Regions from separate parts of the Streptomyces sp. NPDC023723 genome, predicted to be linked through region 2. Evidence: riboswitches for the same ligand, from Rfam matches in the RefSeq annotation. Region 2 holds a riboswitch; the other holds the start of a gene.
What was found. Region 2 has a riboswitch for glycine ahead of gcvP (aminomethyl-transferring glycine dehydrogenase). Riboswitches for the same ligand answer to the same signal wherever they lie in the genome.

Region 1 (7,023 bases), on a different contig from region 2:
CCGAGGTTGTGCTCCATGCCGATCTCCGCGGCGTTCTCCACCTGCTCGGGCGAGCCGCCGAGCACCTCGGCCAGCGCGCCCGCCGCCATCGAGCAGGCCGAGCCGACCTCGCCCTGGCAGCCGACCTCGGCGCCGGAGATGGAGGCGTTCTCCTTGAACAGCATGCCGATCGCGCCGGCCGCCAGCAGGAAGCGGACCACGCCCTCCTCGTCGGCGCCGGGCACGAAGTCCAGGTAGTAGTGCAGGACGGCCGGGATGATGCCGGCGGCGCCGTTGGTGGGGGCGGTGACCACCCGGCCGCCGGCCGCGTTCTCCTCGTTCACGGCCATCGCGTACAGGGTGATCCACTCCATCGAGAGGGCCAGCGGGTCGCCCTCGGAGCGCAGCTTGCGGGCGGTGTGCGCGGCGCGGCGGCGGACCTTCAGGCCGCCGGGCAGGATGCCCTCCCTGGACAGGCCGCGGGCCACGCACTCCCGCATCACCCGCCAGATCTCCAGCAGGCCGGCCCGGATCTCGTCCTCGGTGCGCCAGGCCCGCTCGTTCTCCAGCATCAGCGCGGAGATCGACAGGCCGGTCTCCCGGGTCAGCCGCAGCAGCTCGTCGCCGGTGCGGAAGGGGTACTTCAGCACCGTGTCGTCGAGCACGATGCGGTCCGCGCCGAGCGCGTCCTCGTCGACCACGAAGCCGCCGCCCACCGAGTAGTACGTCTTGGTGAGCAGTTCGCCGCCCTGGTCGTCGTAGGCCCACAGGGTCATGCCGTTGGCGTGGTAGGGGAGGGCTTTACGGCGGTGCAGGACCAGGTCGTCGTCGTAGGAGAAGGGGATCTCGTGGGTGCCGAGCAGGCGCAGCCGGCCGTCCGCCCGGATCGCCGCCACCCGGTCGTCGGCCGTCTCCACGTCCACCGTGCGCGGGGAGTCGCCCTCCAATCCGAGCAGCACCGCCTTGGGGGTGCCGTGGCCGTGGCCGGTGGCGCCCAGCGAGCCGTACAGCTCGGCCCGGACCGCGGCGACGGAGCCGAGGAGGCCCTCCCCGCGCAGCCGGCGGGCGAAGATGCGGGCCGCGCGCATCGGGCCGACCGTGTGCGAACTCGACGGCCCGATGCCGACCGAGAACAGGTCGAAGACCGAGATGGCCACGGGGACTCCTTAGCGGGGGTGGTTCACGGGGGGCCGGCCCGCTTGTGGCGGGCCGGCCCCCCGTGCGGGGCGGGCTACTGGTCGAGCCCGGGATACAGCGGGTGGCGGTCGGCCAGGGCGGTGACCCGGGCCTTCAGCGCCTGCGCGTCGGCCGCCCCGAAGGGCGAGGGCGCCTTCAGCACCTCGGCGATCACGTCCGCGACCTCGGCGAAGTCCTCGGCGCCGAAGCCGCGGGTGGCCAGTGCCGGGGTGCCGACGCGCAGTCCGGAGGTCACCATCGGCGGTCGCGGGTCGTTGGGTACGGCGTTGCGGTTGACCGTGATGCCGACCTCGTGCAGCCGGTCCTCGGCCTGCTGTCCGTCCAGCGCGGAGCCGCGCAGGTCGACCAGGACCAGGTGGACATCGGTGCCGCCGGTGAGCACCGAGACCCCGGCCGCCCGCGCGTCGTCCCGCACCAGGCGCTCGGCCAGCACGCGGGCGCCTTCCAGCGTACGGCGCTGGCGGTCCCGGAACTCCTCGCCGGCCGCGATCTTGAAGGCGACCGCCTTGGCGGCGATCACGTGCTCCAGCGGGCCGCCCTGCTGACCGGGGAAGACGGCGGAGTTGATCTTCTTGGCCAGGTCGGCCGTGCAGAGGATCACACCGCCGCGCGGACCGCCCAGCGTCTTGTGCGTGGTCGTGGTCACGACGTGGGCGTGCGGCACCGGGTTCGGGTGCAGCCCCGCCGCGACCAGCCCGGCGAAGTGCGCCATGTCGACCATCAGGTACGCGCCGACCTCGTCGGCGATCCGGCGGAACGCGGCGAAGTCCAGCTGCCGGGGGTACGCCGACCAGCCGGCCACGATCAGCCGGGGCCGCTTCTCCTTGGCGAGGCGCTCCACCTCGGCCATGTCGACCAGGCCGTCGTCGCCCACGTGGTACGGGACGACGTCGTACAGCTTGCCGGAGAAGTTGATCCTCATGCCGTGGGTCAGGTGCCCGCCGTGCGCGAGGTTCAGGCCCATGATCGTGTCGCCCGGCTCGAGCAGCGCGAACATCGCCGCCGCGTTGGCCTGGGCACCGGAGTGCGGCTGCACGTTGGCGTGCTCGGCGCCGAACAGCGCCTTGATCCGGTCGATGGCGATCTGCTCGACCACGTCGACGTGCTCGCAGCCGCCGTAGTAGCGGCGGCCCGGGTAGCCCTCGGCGTACTTGTTGGTCAGCACCGAGCCCTGGGCCTCCAGCACCGCGAGCGGCGCGAAGTTCTCGGAGGCGATCATCTCCAGGGTGGACTGCTGGCGGCGCAGCTCGGCGTCGACGGCGGCGGCGACGTCGGGGTCGAGTTCGCGCAGCGGCGTGTACAGGGCGGCCGGGGACGCGTTCGGGGCGGCCGGGACCGTGTTCGGGGCGGACATCGCGGGCCTCAGCCGGCCGAGAAGGCGGTGTACTCGTCGGCGGAGAGCAGGTCGTCCGGCTCGTCCGCGACCCGCACCCGGAACAGCCAGCCGCCCTCGAAGGGGGCCGAGTTCACCAGCGACGGGTCGTCGACCACGTCCTCGTTGACCTCGGTGACCTCGCCGGAGACGGGGGAGTACAGGTCGGAGACCGACTTGGTCGACTCCAGCTCGCCGCAGGTCTCGCCCGCGGTGACGGCGGCGCCGACCTCGGGGAGCTGGACGAAGACGACGTCACCGAGGGCGTTCGCGGCGTGCTCGGTGATGCCGACGGTCGCGACGCCGTCCGCGGTGGCCGACAGCCACTCGTGTTCCTTGCTGTAGCGGAGCTGCTGGGGGTTGTTGCTCATGGCCTGAATTCTCCTGTATGCGGTGGAGTGAAGGGGAATGCGGGGGCGCCGAAAGGGCGGTGTGCGCCTACTTCTGGCGCTGGTAGAACGGCAGCGCCACGACCTCGTACGGCTCGTGGCTGCCGCGGATGTCCACGCCGACCCCGGCGGTGCCCGGCGCCGCGTGCGCCGGGTCGACGTACGCCATCGCGATCGGCTTGCCCAGCGTGGGGGAGGGGGCGCCGGAGGTGACCTCGCCGATCACCCGGCCGTCCGCGACGACGGCGTACCCGGCGCGCGGCACCCGGCGGCCCTCGGCGACCAGGCCGACCAGGACGCGCGGGGGATTGTCCTGCGCCCGGGCGGCGGCCTCGGCCAGCGCCGCGCGGCCCACGAAGTCGCCCTCCTTCTCGAACTTCACCACCCGGCCGAGCCCGGCGTCGAAGGGCGTCAGCGCGGTGGTCAGCTCGTGCCCGTACAGCGGCATGCCCGCCTCCAGGCGGAGCGTGTCCCGGCAGGACAGGCCGCACGGGACCAGACCGGCGTCCGCGCCGGCCCCGGTCAGCGCCTGCCACAGCCGCTCCGCGTCGGCCGGGGCGACGAACAGCTCGAAGCCGTCCTCGCCGGTGTAGCCGGTGCGGGCGATCAGCGCCGGGACGCCGGCCACCGTGCCGGGCAGTCCGGCGTAGTACTTCAGGCCGTCCAAGTCGGCGTCGGTCAGCGCGGCCAGGATGCCCGGGGACGCGGGGCCCTGCACGGCGAGCAGCGCGTAGGCGTCGCGGTCGTCGCGCACCTCGGCGTCGAATCCGGCGGCCCGCTCGGTCAGCGCGTCCAGCACCACCTCGGCGTTGGAGGCGTTGGCGACCACCATGTAGTGAGCGGAACCGGCCTCGGTCCCGGACAGCCGGTAGACGATCAGGTCGTCCAGGATGCCGCCGTCCGCCCGGCAGATCATGGTGTAGCGGGCCCGGCCCGGTTTGACCGTGCCGATGTTGCCGACCAGGGCGTGGTCGAGCAGGGCGGCGGCCGCGGGGCCGGTGACGGTGATCTCGCCCATGTGGGAGAGGTCGAAGAGCCCGGCCCGGGTGCGCACGGCGGTGTGCTCGTCGCGCTCGGAGCCGTAGCGCAGCGGCATGTCCCAGCCGGCGAAGTCGGTCATCGTCGCGCCGAGCGCGCGGTGCACGGCGTCCAGCGCGGTATGGCGGAGCGGGGTACTGCTCATCGGTCGTCTCCCAGGACAGGACGGCACGGGCGAGGAAGGTCCTCCCCATCTGTCATCGGTACCTGAGAGGTTCGCCGTGATCACGGCTCGCGGGGAGCCGGGACCAGAACTTGCACCTTGGGTGGGACCGCCGGTCACGGCGGCCCGCTTTTCAGATGTGCCTCGCCCGCGCGGTGACGGTGCCTGAGAGATTCAAGGGAGGGACTTGCTCCTTCGGCGCCCCGGCGACTGGCCGGGGACTCTCCCGCGCGGATTCAAACGGCCGGTATGCAGTTGGCGCGGCCACCCTAGCACTGCGTTTGTGACCGGCTTGTGGCACGAAGCGAATGAAATCGCGAGACCACCGCATTACCTTCTCTTTACACTCGACGGGGATGGGAACTCGTGAACCGCCCCAGGGGAGGACGATCACGGTGAACAGGACCACGGCATACGCCACGACCTCGGGACTCGCGCTGCCCGAGCAGCACACGGCCCCGGCCCGGGAGGCGTGCGCCGAGCGGCCCGCACCCGTCGTCCGCGACCTGCGGGACCGAGCCGGCCGCAGCCCGCACGCCCTGCTCTTCGGCCCCAAGGACCTCGTCGCCGTCACCGGCCTGCCCGGCAGCGGCAAGTCAACGCTGATGAAGCGGACCGTGCGCGGGGCGCGCGTCGACTCGCAGGACACCCGCGACCGCTGGGACCGGCGCATGCCGCGCCTCCTGCCGTACGCCGTCTACCGCCCCCTGGTCCGCATCGCGCACTACGCCGGGCTGCGCCGCGCCCTGCGCTCCGGCGCGGGCGTCGTCGTGCACGACTGCGGCACCCAGACCTGGGTGCGCCGCTGGCTGACCCGCGAGGCCCGGCGACGCGGCGGCACCCTGCACCTGCTGCTGCTCGACGTCGACGCCGAGCAGGCACTGGCGGGCCAGCGCGAGCGCGGCCGGGGCGTCTCCCGGTACGCGTTCCTGCGCCACCGCGCGGCCACCCACCGGCTGCTGCGCGCGGCGGCCGAAGGCGAACTGCCGCCCGGCTGCGGCGCCGCCGTCCTGCTCGACCGCGCGGCGGCCGACACGCTGCGCCGGATCGGCTTCACCGGCTGACCGGTAGCCTTTTCAGCCACACCAGCGGTTCCCCACAGGCGGTAGGCAAGCAGATGGACTTTCCGGCGCAGGCGCAGGCGCACCCACATCCGCACGGCGGATGGCCCGGCAACGAACTGGAGGAGGTGCTGTCGGCCGCCTTCGGCGTGCCCGGCGCCGGCGGCCGGATAGTCGAGGTCCTGGGCCGCAGCTTCGTCTGGGTCCCGCTGCCCAACGGCGGCGGCCCGCACCAGGGCCCGCTGGACCTGCCCACACTGGAGATCGCCGGCCAGGCGTACGTGCCGGTGTTCAGCTCCGAGGAGCAGTTCCGCCAGGTCGTCGGCGGGCACCTGGCGTTCACCGTCGCCCCGGCGGTGGAGTTCGCCCGCGGGCTGCCCCCGCAGGTCGGCATCGCCGTCAACCCGGACGGCGTGGTCGGCGTCCCGCTGCCGCCGGCCGCGGTGGCCGAGCTGTGCCGGGCCGGCCGCGGCCCGCTGGACGGCCCTGCGGCCGGCGGCCGGGTCCGCCTCTTCGAACCCGACTGGCAGGACGACCCGGTGGACTTCCTGTCCGCCGCGTCCGCCGAGTTCGCCGCCACCGGCGTGGTCCGCACCGCCCGCCGCTGCCTCGCCACCGTCGAGACCGCCGACCCGGTCATGTTCGTCGGCGTCGAACTGACCCACTGGGAGGGCGACGCCCGCGCCGTCCCGCTGGACGCCCTGGGCCGCGCCCTGGGCCGCGCCCCGGTCAAGTGGCCGGTCAACCTGGTCCTGCTGGAAGCGGCCCAGGACCCGGTCTGCGACTGGCTCAGGGACCACGTCCGTCCCTTCTACCAAGGGGCCTTGTAACCGCCGCGAGGGGGACGCCGCCAAGGGGCGCGGGGCCGTATCGACATGCGGCTCCGCCGCGCGGGCACGACCAGCCACAACGCACCCGCACCCGCCCAGGCGCAGGAACCCCCGAGTTCGACGGCGCCCCCCGCCCGCGGAGCCACCTAAGCTGGACCCCAACCACGCACGCTTCCCGAGAGGTCGGTAACACGTGAGCGCGAGCGGTACCGCCGCAGCCGGGCACGTCGAGCACACGCTGCGCCAGGTGACCCCCGGGCGCTACGACGCCTACGAGGCGCTGCTGCGCGCCCTCGCCTCCCCCGCCTCCGGCCAGGTCTGGATGCTGCTGTGGCACGGCCAGGCCGGCTCCCCGGACGCCCAGTACGGGAACATGGAGGTCGACGGCCACGGCTACGCGCCCTGCGTCACCTCCGCCCAGGAGCTGTCCGCCAGCGGCTGGAACCGGTCCTACGAGGTGGTCGACGGACTCGAGGTGGCCCGCGCCCTCTTCCCCGACCGCTACGGCCTCTGGCTCAACCCGCACGCCCCCGGCGGCGGCGTCGGCATCCCCTGGCTCGACCTGCGCCGCATCGCCACCGGCCTGGACCGCCAGCCCGCCGGGCCGCTGCGGCTGTCCGAACCGGCCATCGAACTCCCGCAGTTCTACGCCCTGCTCACCCAGAACGCCCACCGCACCCCGGTGGTCCGCGCCCTGCGCCGGGCCTGGGTGCAGCCGGCCCTCGGCGCGCCCTACCTGGCGATCGGCCTCGACCTGTACGACACCTCCTCGCCGGCCGTCGGCGCGGTGCGCGCGATGATGCAGCAGTCCGTGGGCGCGGCGCCGGAGGGGCTGCCGGTGTCGACCGTGGCGATGTCGGACACGCTGGACCCGGTCGCGATGTGGCTGCGCGCCAACGCCCGCCCGTTCTACGACCGGGAGGCCCACGCGGCCCCCGCCCAGGTTCCGGCGGGCGGGTACGGCTACCCTCCGGCGGGCGGCCGGTACTGACCG
Region 2 (7,023 bases):
CTGCACGCCGCTCTGGTGCAGACCGCCCTCGGGGTGCGGCTGCCGTGATGCGGAGCCCGGATCGGTCACCCGTTCCCGGCCCGACTACCCAAACGTCCCGGGCACGGCCTAGGGTTGCTGTGTGAACGAGCTCGATGTCGTAGGTGTCCGGGTCGAGATGCCCTCCAACCAACCGATCGTGCTGCTGCGTGAAGTGGGAGGAGACCGCTACCTTCCCATCTGGATCGGTCCCGGGGAGGCGACGGCGATCGCCTTCGCCCAGCAGGGCATGGCTCCCGCACGGCCGCTGACCCACGACCTGTTCAAGGACGTGCTGGAAGCCGTCGGCCAGGAGCTCACCGAGGTGCGCATCACCGACCTGCGGGAAGGTGTCTTCTACGCCGAGCTGGTCTTCGCCAGCGGGGTCGAGGTGAGCGCGCGGCCGTCCGACGCCATAGCGCTGGCGCTGCGCACCGGTACGCCGATCTTCGGCAGCGACACGGTGCTGGACGACGCCGGTATCGCGATCCCGGACGAGCAGGAGGACGAGGTGGAGAAGTTCCGCGAGTTCCTCGACCAGATCTCGCCGGAGGATTTCGGCAGCAGCAATCAGTGACGGCCGTCCGAAAAAGGACATTCGGCTAGCCCTTCCCCGCAAGGGGACACGGCAAACCACTCTTAGGGTGATTATCACTCGGCGTGCCGAGTGTGGCGATCGTTGACGCACCCTTGGTGACTGCCTACCTTCGAGGAGGCAGGTCAAGGACGGAGGTCGGCGTGAGAAGCAGCGGCGACGGTACGGTGGGACGTGCTCCCGCACGCGGTCTCGGAGCCGGTGCTCCGTACTCTCCCGAGGGTTCTCGGATTCGCCCGGGCGGGGGATACCCGCAGCCCGGTGGTACGGCCGACCACGCCCCGCGGCGACCTGCGGTGGTGCCGAGCGGCGGAGGGGCGGCGTCCATGGCGTCCGAGCAGATCGGCTACCGGGGGCCCACGGCCTGCGCGGCCGCCGGGATCACCTACCGGCAACTCGACTACTGGGCCCGTACCGGACTGGTCGAACCGAGCGTGCGGCCGGCCCACGGGTCCGGGACCCAGCGGCTGTACAGCTTCCGCGACGTGGTTGTACTGAAGATCGTCAAGCGGTTCCTCGACACCGGTGTGTCGCTCCAGAACATCCGGACCACCGTGCGGCATCTCAGGGAGAGCGGTTTTCGCGACCTGGAGCGGATGACGCTGATGAGCGACGGTGCCACCGTCTACGAGTGCACTTCGCCGGACGAGGTGCACGCCCTGCTCCAGGGCGGCCAGGGGATCTTCGGGATCGCCGTCGGGGTGGTGTGGCGGGACGTGGAGAGCGCCCTGTCGCAGTTGCACGGGGAGCGGGTCGACACCGGCGAGACCCTGGTCGGGAACAATCCGGCGGACGAACTGGCCCGGCGGCGCAACCGGGCGGTCTGAGCCCGTCCGAGCCCCCGCCGGGCCGGGCGTGCGGGCGCGTTGTCAGTGGCGTAGGGCAGCATCGGAGATGTGAGAACCGCGCCCACGATCCTGCATCTCGACATGGACGCCTTCTTCGCCTCGGTGGAGCAGGCGTCCAAGCCGAGCCTGCGCGGGAAGGCCGTGGTCGTGGGCGGGCTGGGGCCGCGCGGCGTGGTGGCCACGGCCTCGTACGAGGCCCGGGTCTTCGGTGTCCACTCGGCGATGCCCATGGCCCAGGCCCGGCGGCTCGCGCCCAACGCCGCCTGTCTGGTGCCGCGCTTCCAGCTCTACCGGTCGGTCAGCGAGCAGGTGATGGAGCTGCTGCGGGCGCTGTCCCCGCTGGTGGAGCCGCTCAGCCTGGACGAGGCGTTCGTGGACCTGGAGGCCGGCGGGACCGCCTGGGACGCGGAGTCGGCCCGGCTGACCGGCATCCGGCTGCGGGAGGACATCCGGGCCGTCACCGGACTGACGGGGTCGGTGGGGCTGGCCGCCTCCAAGATGCTCGCCAAGATCGCCTCCGAGGACGCCAAGCCGGACGGGCTGGTGCTGATCGAGCCGGGCACCGAGCGCCGGCTGCTCGCGCCGCTGTCGGTGCGGATCCTGCCCGGAGTGGGACCGGCGACCGGTGACCACCTGCGGCGGGCCGGGATGACCACGGTCGGCGAGCTCGCCGAGGCGGGCGAGGACGAGCTGGTCCGGCTGCTGGGCAAGGCGCACGGACACGCGCTGTACGCGATGGCGCTGGCGCACGACGAGCGGCCCGTGGTGGCCGAGCGGGAGACCAAGTCGGTGTCGGTGGAGGACACCTACGACGTCGACATCCACGACCGGACGCGGGTCGGTCTCGAGGTGCGGCGGCTGGCCGGCCGGTGTGTGGCGCGGCTGCGCGGGGCCGGGCTGTCCGGGCGCACCATCGTGCTGAAGGTACGGCGGTACGACTTCTCCACCCTGACCCGGTCCGAGACGCTGCGCGGGCCCACGGACGACCCGGCGGTGGTCGCGGAGGCGGCCGCGCGGCTCCTGGACGCCGTGGACACCACCGGCGGGGTGCGGCTGCTCGGCGTGGGGGTCACCGGGCTCGCCGACTACACGCAGGAGGACCTGTTCGCGCAGGCGGCGGGGGAGCGGGCGGCGGAGGAGGCGGAGCCGGCGGGGTCCACCGGGCTTTCGGGGGCGGCGGAGGGGGGCGGCCGGGCCGCGTCCGCCGAGCCGGAGATCCCGCCCGCCGAGCGGCGCTGGCCCTCGGGGCACGACGTACGGCACGCCGTGTACGGGCACGGGTGGGTGCAGGGCAGTGGTCTGGGGCGGGTCACGGTGCGGTTCGAGACGCCGTTGTCGACCAGGCCGGGGCGGGTGCGGACGTTCCGCACCGACGACCCGGAACTGGAGCCGGCGGATCCGCTGCCGCTGGTGGAACGAAGACCCGGGGACACCGTGGCCGGACCGGTCGAGCCGGTGGACGGGGCGGGGTGACCGCGCGGCCACTGTGCGGGCGGTGCGGGGACAGCCGCGCGGTGCGGTTCGGGTGAGGTGGGGCGGGCGGAGGCGGGGCGGGCGGAGGCGTGAGGTGCCGGTCACGCGTGGGACGAGTGGGGCGGGGTGCAGCCGCCGGGTGGGGGTGGCGAGGCTCGGGGCCCGGTGACGGGGGAACGGGCAAGAGCGGCTTTTCCGCGGGGCGTGGGACGCGCGGGAGGCTGCTCGGGGGTGCTGAACCCGTACTCGCCTCAGGTCGGCTCCTCCTGGCCCGCCAGGCGGCCGAAGTCGTGGTCGGGGAGCGAGGGCGGGGCGGCGAGGTCGAGACCGTAGTGGTGGTAGAGCTGGAGTTCCTGTTCCGGGGAGAGGTGGCGGCCGACGCCGAAGTCGGGGGCCTCCTTGATCAGCGCGCGGTCGAAGGGCACCCGCAGCGTGCCGTCGACCAGTTCGCTGGGCTCCAGGGGGACGAAGGCGTCCCGGCTGAACAGGCCGGTGCGTATGGCCGCCCATTCGGGTATGCCGGTGGCGTCGTCGAGGTAGACCTCGTCGACGGTGCCGATCCTCGTGCCGTCGCGGTCGAACGCCTTGCGGCCGATCAGGTTGCGGGGATCGATGTCGGTACGCACGGGCCCTCCAGGTGGTCGCCAACCATCCGGTACATCATCCGTAAGCACTACAAAAGAGCACATTTGGCTGTGCGGCCACTCGAAAGACCGTGCGTGGGGGTCGCTGGTACGCTGGCAAACGGCTGCTGACCCCGTGCGGGAGAGTCCTCCGGTTACACCGGAGGCGCCGAAGGAGCAACTCCTCCCCGGAATCTCTCAGGCTCACGTACCGCACGGACGAGGTCACTCTGGAAAGCAGGGCGGGTGTCGACGGCTTCCGCTCTCACCGACGGTGAAAGCCGGGACGGCCCGACAGGATCCCGGTGAAGCTCTCAGGTCGAGATGACAGAGGGGGAGGCCGTCCGGGCACCCGCGCCATGGTGCCCCTCGCAGGTCGCGTCAGACCAGGAGGCCTCCGCAATGACCGCCCATCCCACGCCGCGCACCCCGCTCGCCGAGCTCGAACAGGGCATTCCGTTCGAGCAGCGCCACATCGGCCCCGACCAGGAAGCCCGGGCCAAGATGCTGGCCCAGGTCGGGTACGGCTCGCTCGACGAGCTGACCGCCGCCGCCGTGCCCGAGGTGATCAGGAACGCCGGCGCGCTGGACCTGCCCCGGGGGCGCACGGAGGCCGAGGTGCTGGCCGAGCTGCGCTCGCTCGCCGACCGCAACCAGGTGCTCGACTCGATGATCGGGCTCGGCTACTACGGCACCTTCACGCCGCCCGTCATCCTGCGCAACGTCATGGAGAACCCCGCCTGGTACACCGCGTACACGCCGTACCAGCCGGAGATCTCGCAGGGCCGCCTGGAGGCGCTGCTCAACTTCCAGACGACGGTGGCCGAGCTGACCGGTCTGCCCACCTCCGGGGCCTCGCTGCTGGACGAGGGCACGGCGGCCGCCGAGGCGATGGCGCTGTCGCGGCGGATGGGGAAGAACAAGAAGGGCCTGTTCCTGGTCGACGCGGACGCGCTGCCGCAGACCATCGCCGTGATCCGGACCCGGGCGGAGCCGACCGGGGTCGAGGTGGTCGTCGCCGACCTCGGCGACGGCATCCCGGCCGAGGTCGCCGAGCGGGAGATCAACGGGGTCCTGCTCCAGTACCCGGGCGCCTCCGGTGCCGTACGCGACCTCAAGCCGGTCATCGACCGGGCGCACGAGCTGGGCGCGCTGGTCACCGTCGCCGCCGACCTGCTGGCGCTGACCCTGCTGAAGTCGCCCGGTGAGCTGGGCGCCGACATCGCGGTGGGCAGCACGCAGCGGTTCGGGGTGCCGATGGGGTTCGGCGGGCCGCACGCCGGCTACATGGCCGTCCAGGAGAAGATGGCGCGCAGCCTGCCCGGGCGGCTGGTGGGCGTCTCGGTGGACGCCGACGGAAACCGGGCCTACCGGCTGGCGCTCCAGACGCGTGAGCAGCACATCCGCCGGGAGAAGGCCACCAGCAACATCTGCACCGCGCAGGTGCTGCTCGCCGTGATGGCCGGGATGTACGCCGTCTACCACGGGCCGGACGGGCTGCGCGGCATCGCCCGGCGCACCCACCGGTACGCCGCGATCCTCGCCGCGGGCCTCGCGGCCGGCGGGATCGAGGTCGTGCACGGCGACTACTTCGACACGGTCACCGCGCGGGTGCCCGGGCGGGCCGCCGAGGTCGTCGCCGCGGCCCGGCAGAACGGTGTCAACCTGCGGCTCGTCGACGCCGACCAGGTCTCGATGGCCTGCGACGAGACCACCACGCGGGCCCAGGTGGGCGGGGTGTGGAACGCGTTCGGGGTCGAGGGCGACATCGAGGCGCTGGACGCGGCGACCGCGGACGCGCTGCCGGCCGGACTGCTGCGCACCGACGAGTTCCTCACCCACCCGGTCTTCCACCAGCACCGCTCCGAGACCGCCATGCTGCGCTACCTGCGCCGCCTGGCCGACCGGGACTACGCGCTGGACCGCGGCATGATCCCGCTGGGCTCCTGCACCATGAAGCTCAACGCGACCACCGAGATGGAGCCGGTGACCTGGCCCGAGTTCGGGCAGCTGCACCCCTTCGCCCCGGCCGAGCAGGCACAGGGCTATCTGACGCTCATCCGGGAGCTGGAGGAGCGGCTGGCCGAGGTCACCGGGTACGACAACGTCTCGCTCCAGCCCAACGCCGGGTCGCAGGGCGAGCTGGCCGGACTGCTCGCCGTACGCGGGTACCACCGGGCCAACGGGGACGAGCAGCGGACGGTGTGCCTGATTCCGTCGTCCGCGCACGGGACCAACGCCGCCAGCGCCGTGATGGCCGGGATGAGGGTCGTCGTCGTCAAGACCGCCGAGGACGGCGAGGTCGACGTCGAGGACCTGCGGGCCAGGATCGAGCAGTACCGCGACGAGCTGGCGGTGCTGATGATCACCTACCCGTCCACGCACGGCGTGTTCGAGGCGCACGTCACCGACATCTGCGCGGCCGTGCACGAGGCGGGCGGCCAGGTGTACGTGGACGGCGCCAACCTCAACGCCCTGGTGGGGCTCGCCGAGCCGGGGCACTTCGGCGGCGACGTCTCCCACCTCAACCTGCACAAGACGTTCTGCATCCCGCACGGCGGCGGCGGTCCCGGCGTCGGCCCGGTCGCCGTACGGTCGCACCTCGCGCCGTACCTGCCCAACCACCCGCTCCAGCCCGCGGCCGGCCCGCAGACGGGCGTGGGCCCGGTCTCGGCGGCTCCCTGGGGCTCGGCGGGCATTCTGCCCATCTCCTGGGCGTACGTGCGTCTGATGGGCGGTGAGGGGCTGAAGCGGGCCACGCAGGTGGCGGTGCTCTCCGCCAACTACGTCGCCAAGCGCCTGGAGCCGCACTACCCGGTGCTGTACACGGGTCCGGGCGGGCTGGTCGCGCACGAGTGCGTCATCGACCTGCGGCCGCTGACCAAGGCGACCGGCGTGAGCGTCGACGACGTCGCCAAGCGGCTGATCGACTACGGCTTCCACGCGCCGACGATGTCGTTCCCGGTGGCCGGGACGCTGATGATCGAGCCGACCGAGTCCGAGGACCTGACCGAACTGGACCGGTTCTGCGACGCGATGATCGCCATCCGCGCGGAGATCGAGAAGGTCGGCTCGGGCGAGTGGTCCGCCGCCGACAACCCGCTGCGGAACGCGCCGCACACCGCCGCCGCGCTCGGCGCGGAGTGGGCGCACGGGTACACCCGCGAGGAGGCGGTCTTCCCGGCCGGGGTGTCGGCGGCCGACAAGTACTGGCCGCCGGTGCGCCGTATCGACCAGGCCTTCGGGGACCGGAACCTGGTCTGCTCCTGCCCGCCGCTGGACGCGTACGAGGACTGAGCACGAGATGCGAAGGGGCCCCGCCGAACGGCGGGGCCCCTTCGCGTTGCCGTCACGCGGTGGCGAGGGCCACCTCGGTGGACTTGACCAGCGCGACGACCGGCAGGCCGGGGGCCAGGGCCAGGTCGTCGGCGGCGTCCCGGGTGATGGCGGCGGTCAGTTCGGCGCC

Region 1: linked by a shared signal. The riboswitch ahead of gcvT (glycine cleavage system aminomethyltransferase GcvT) and the one ahead of gcvP (aminomethyl-transferring glycine dehydrogenase) in region 2 are both predicted to bind glycine.

The regions. Positions count from the first base shown of each region.
Region 1 covers NZ_JBFAAP010000049.1:14,336-21,358, reverse strand. Annotated here, with positions in the region: gene AB0G32_RS32510 (L-serine ammonia-lyase) at 1-1,136, opposite strand, end outside; gene glyA (serine hydroxymethyltransferase) at 1,211-2,530, opposite strand; gene gcvH (glycine cleavage system protein GcvH) at 2,539-2,919, opposite strand; gene gcvT (glycine cleavage system aminomethyltransferase GcvT) at 2,987-4,120, opposite strand; glycine riboswitch at 4,282-4,377, opposite strand; gene AB0G32_RS32490 (AAA family ATPase) at 4,534-5,202, shown strand; gene AB0G32_RS32485 (enhanced serine sensitivity protein SseB) at 5,256-6,029, shown strand; gene AB0G32_RS32480 (enhanced serine sensitivity protein SseB C-terminal domain-containing protein) at 6,223-7,020, shown strand.
Region 2 covers NZ_JBFAAP010000026.1:94,298-101,320, reverse strand. Annotated here, with positions in the region: gene AB0G32_RS25040 (MerR family transcriptional regulator) at 1-48, shown strand, start outside; gene AB0G32_RS25035 (bifunctional nuclease family protein) at 122-595, shown strand; gene AB0G32_RS25030 (MerR family transcriptional regulator) at 757-1,440, shown strand; gene AB0G32_RS25025 (DNA polymerase IV) at 1,510-2,934, shown strand; gene AB0G32_RS25020 (PRC-barrel domain-containing protein) at 3,186-3,560, opposite strand; glycine riboswitch at 3,687-3,781, shown strand; gene gcvP (aminomethyl-transferring glycine dehydrogenase) at 3,960-6,854, shown strand; gene AB0G32_RS25010 (TOBE domain-containing protein) at 6,907-7,023, opposite strand, start outside.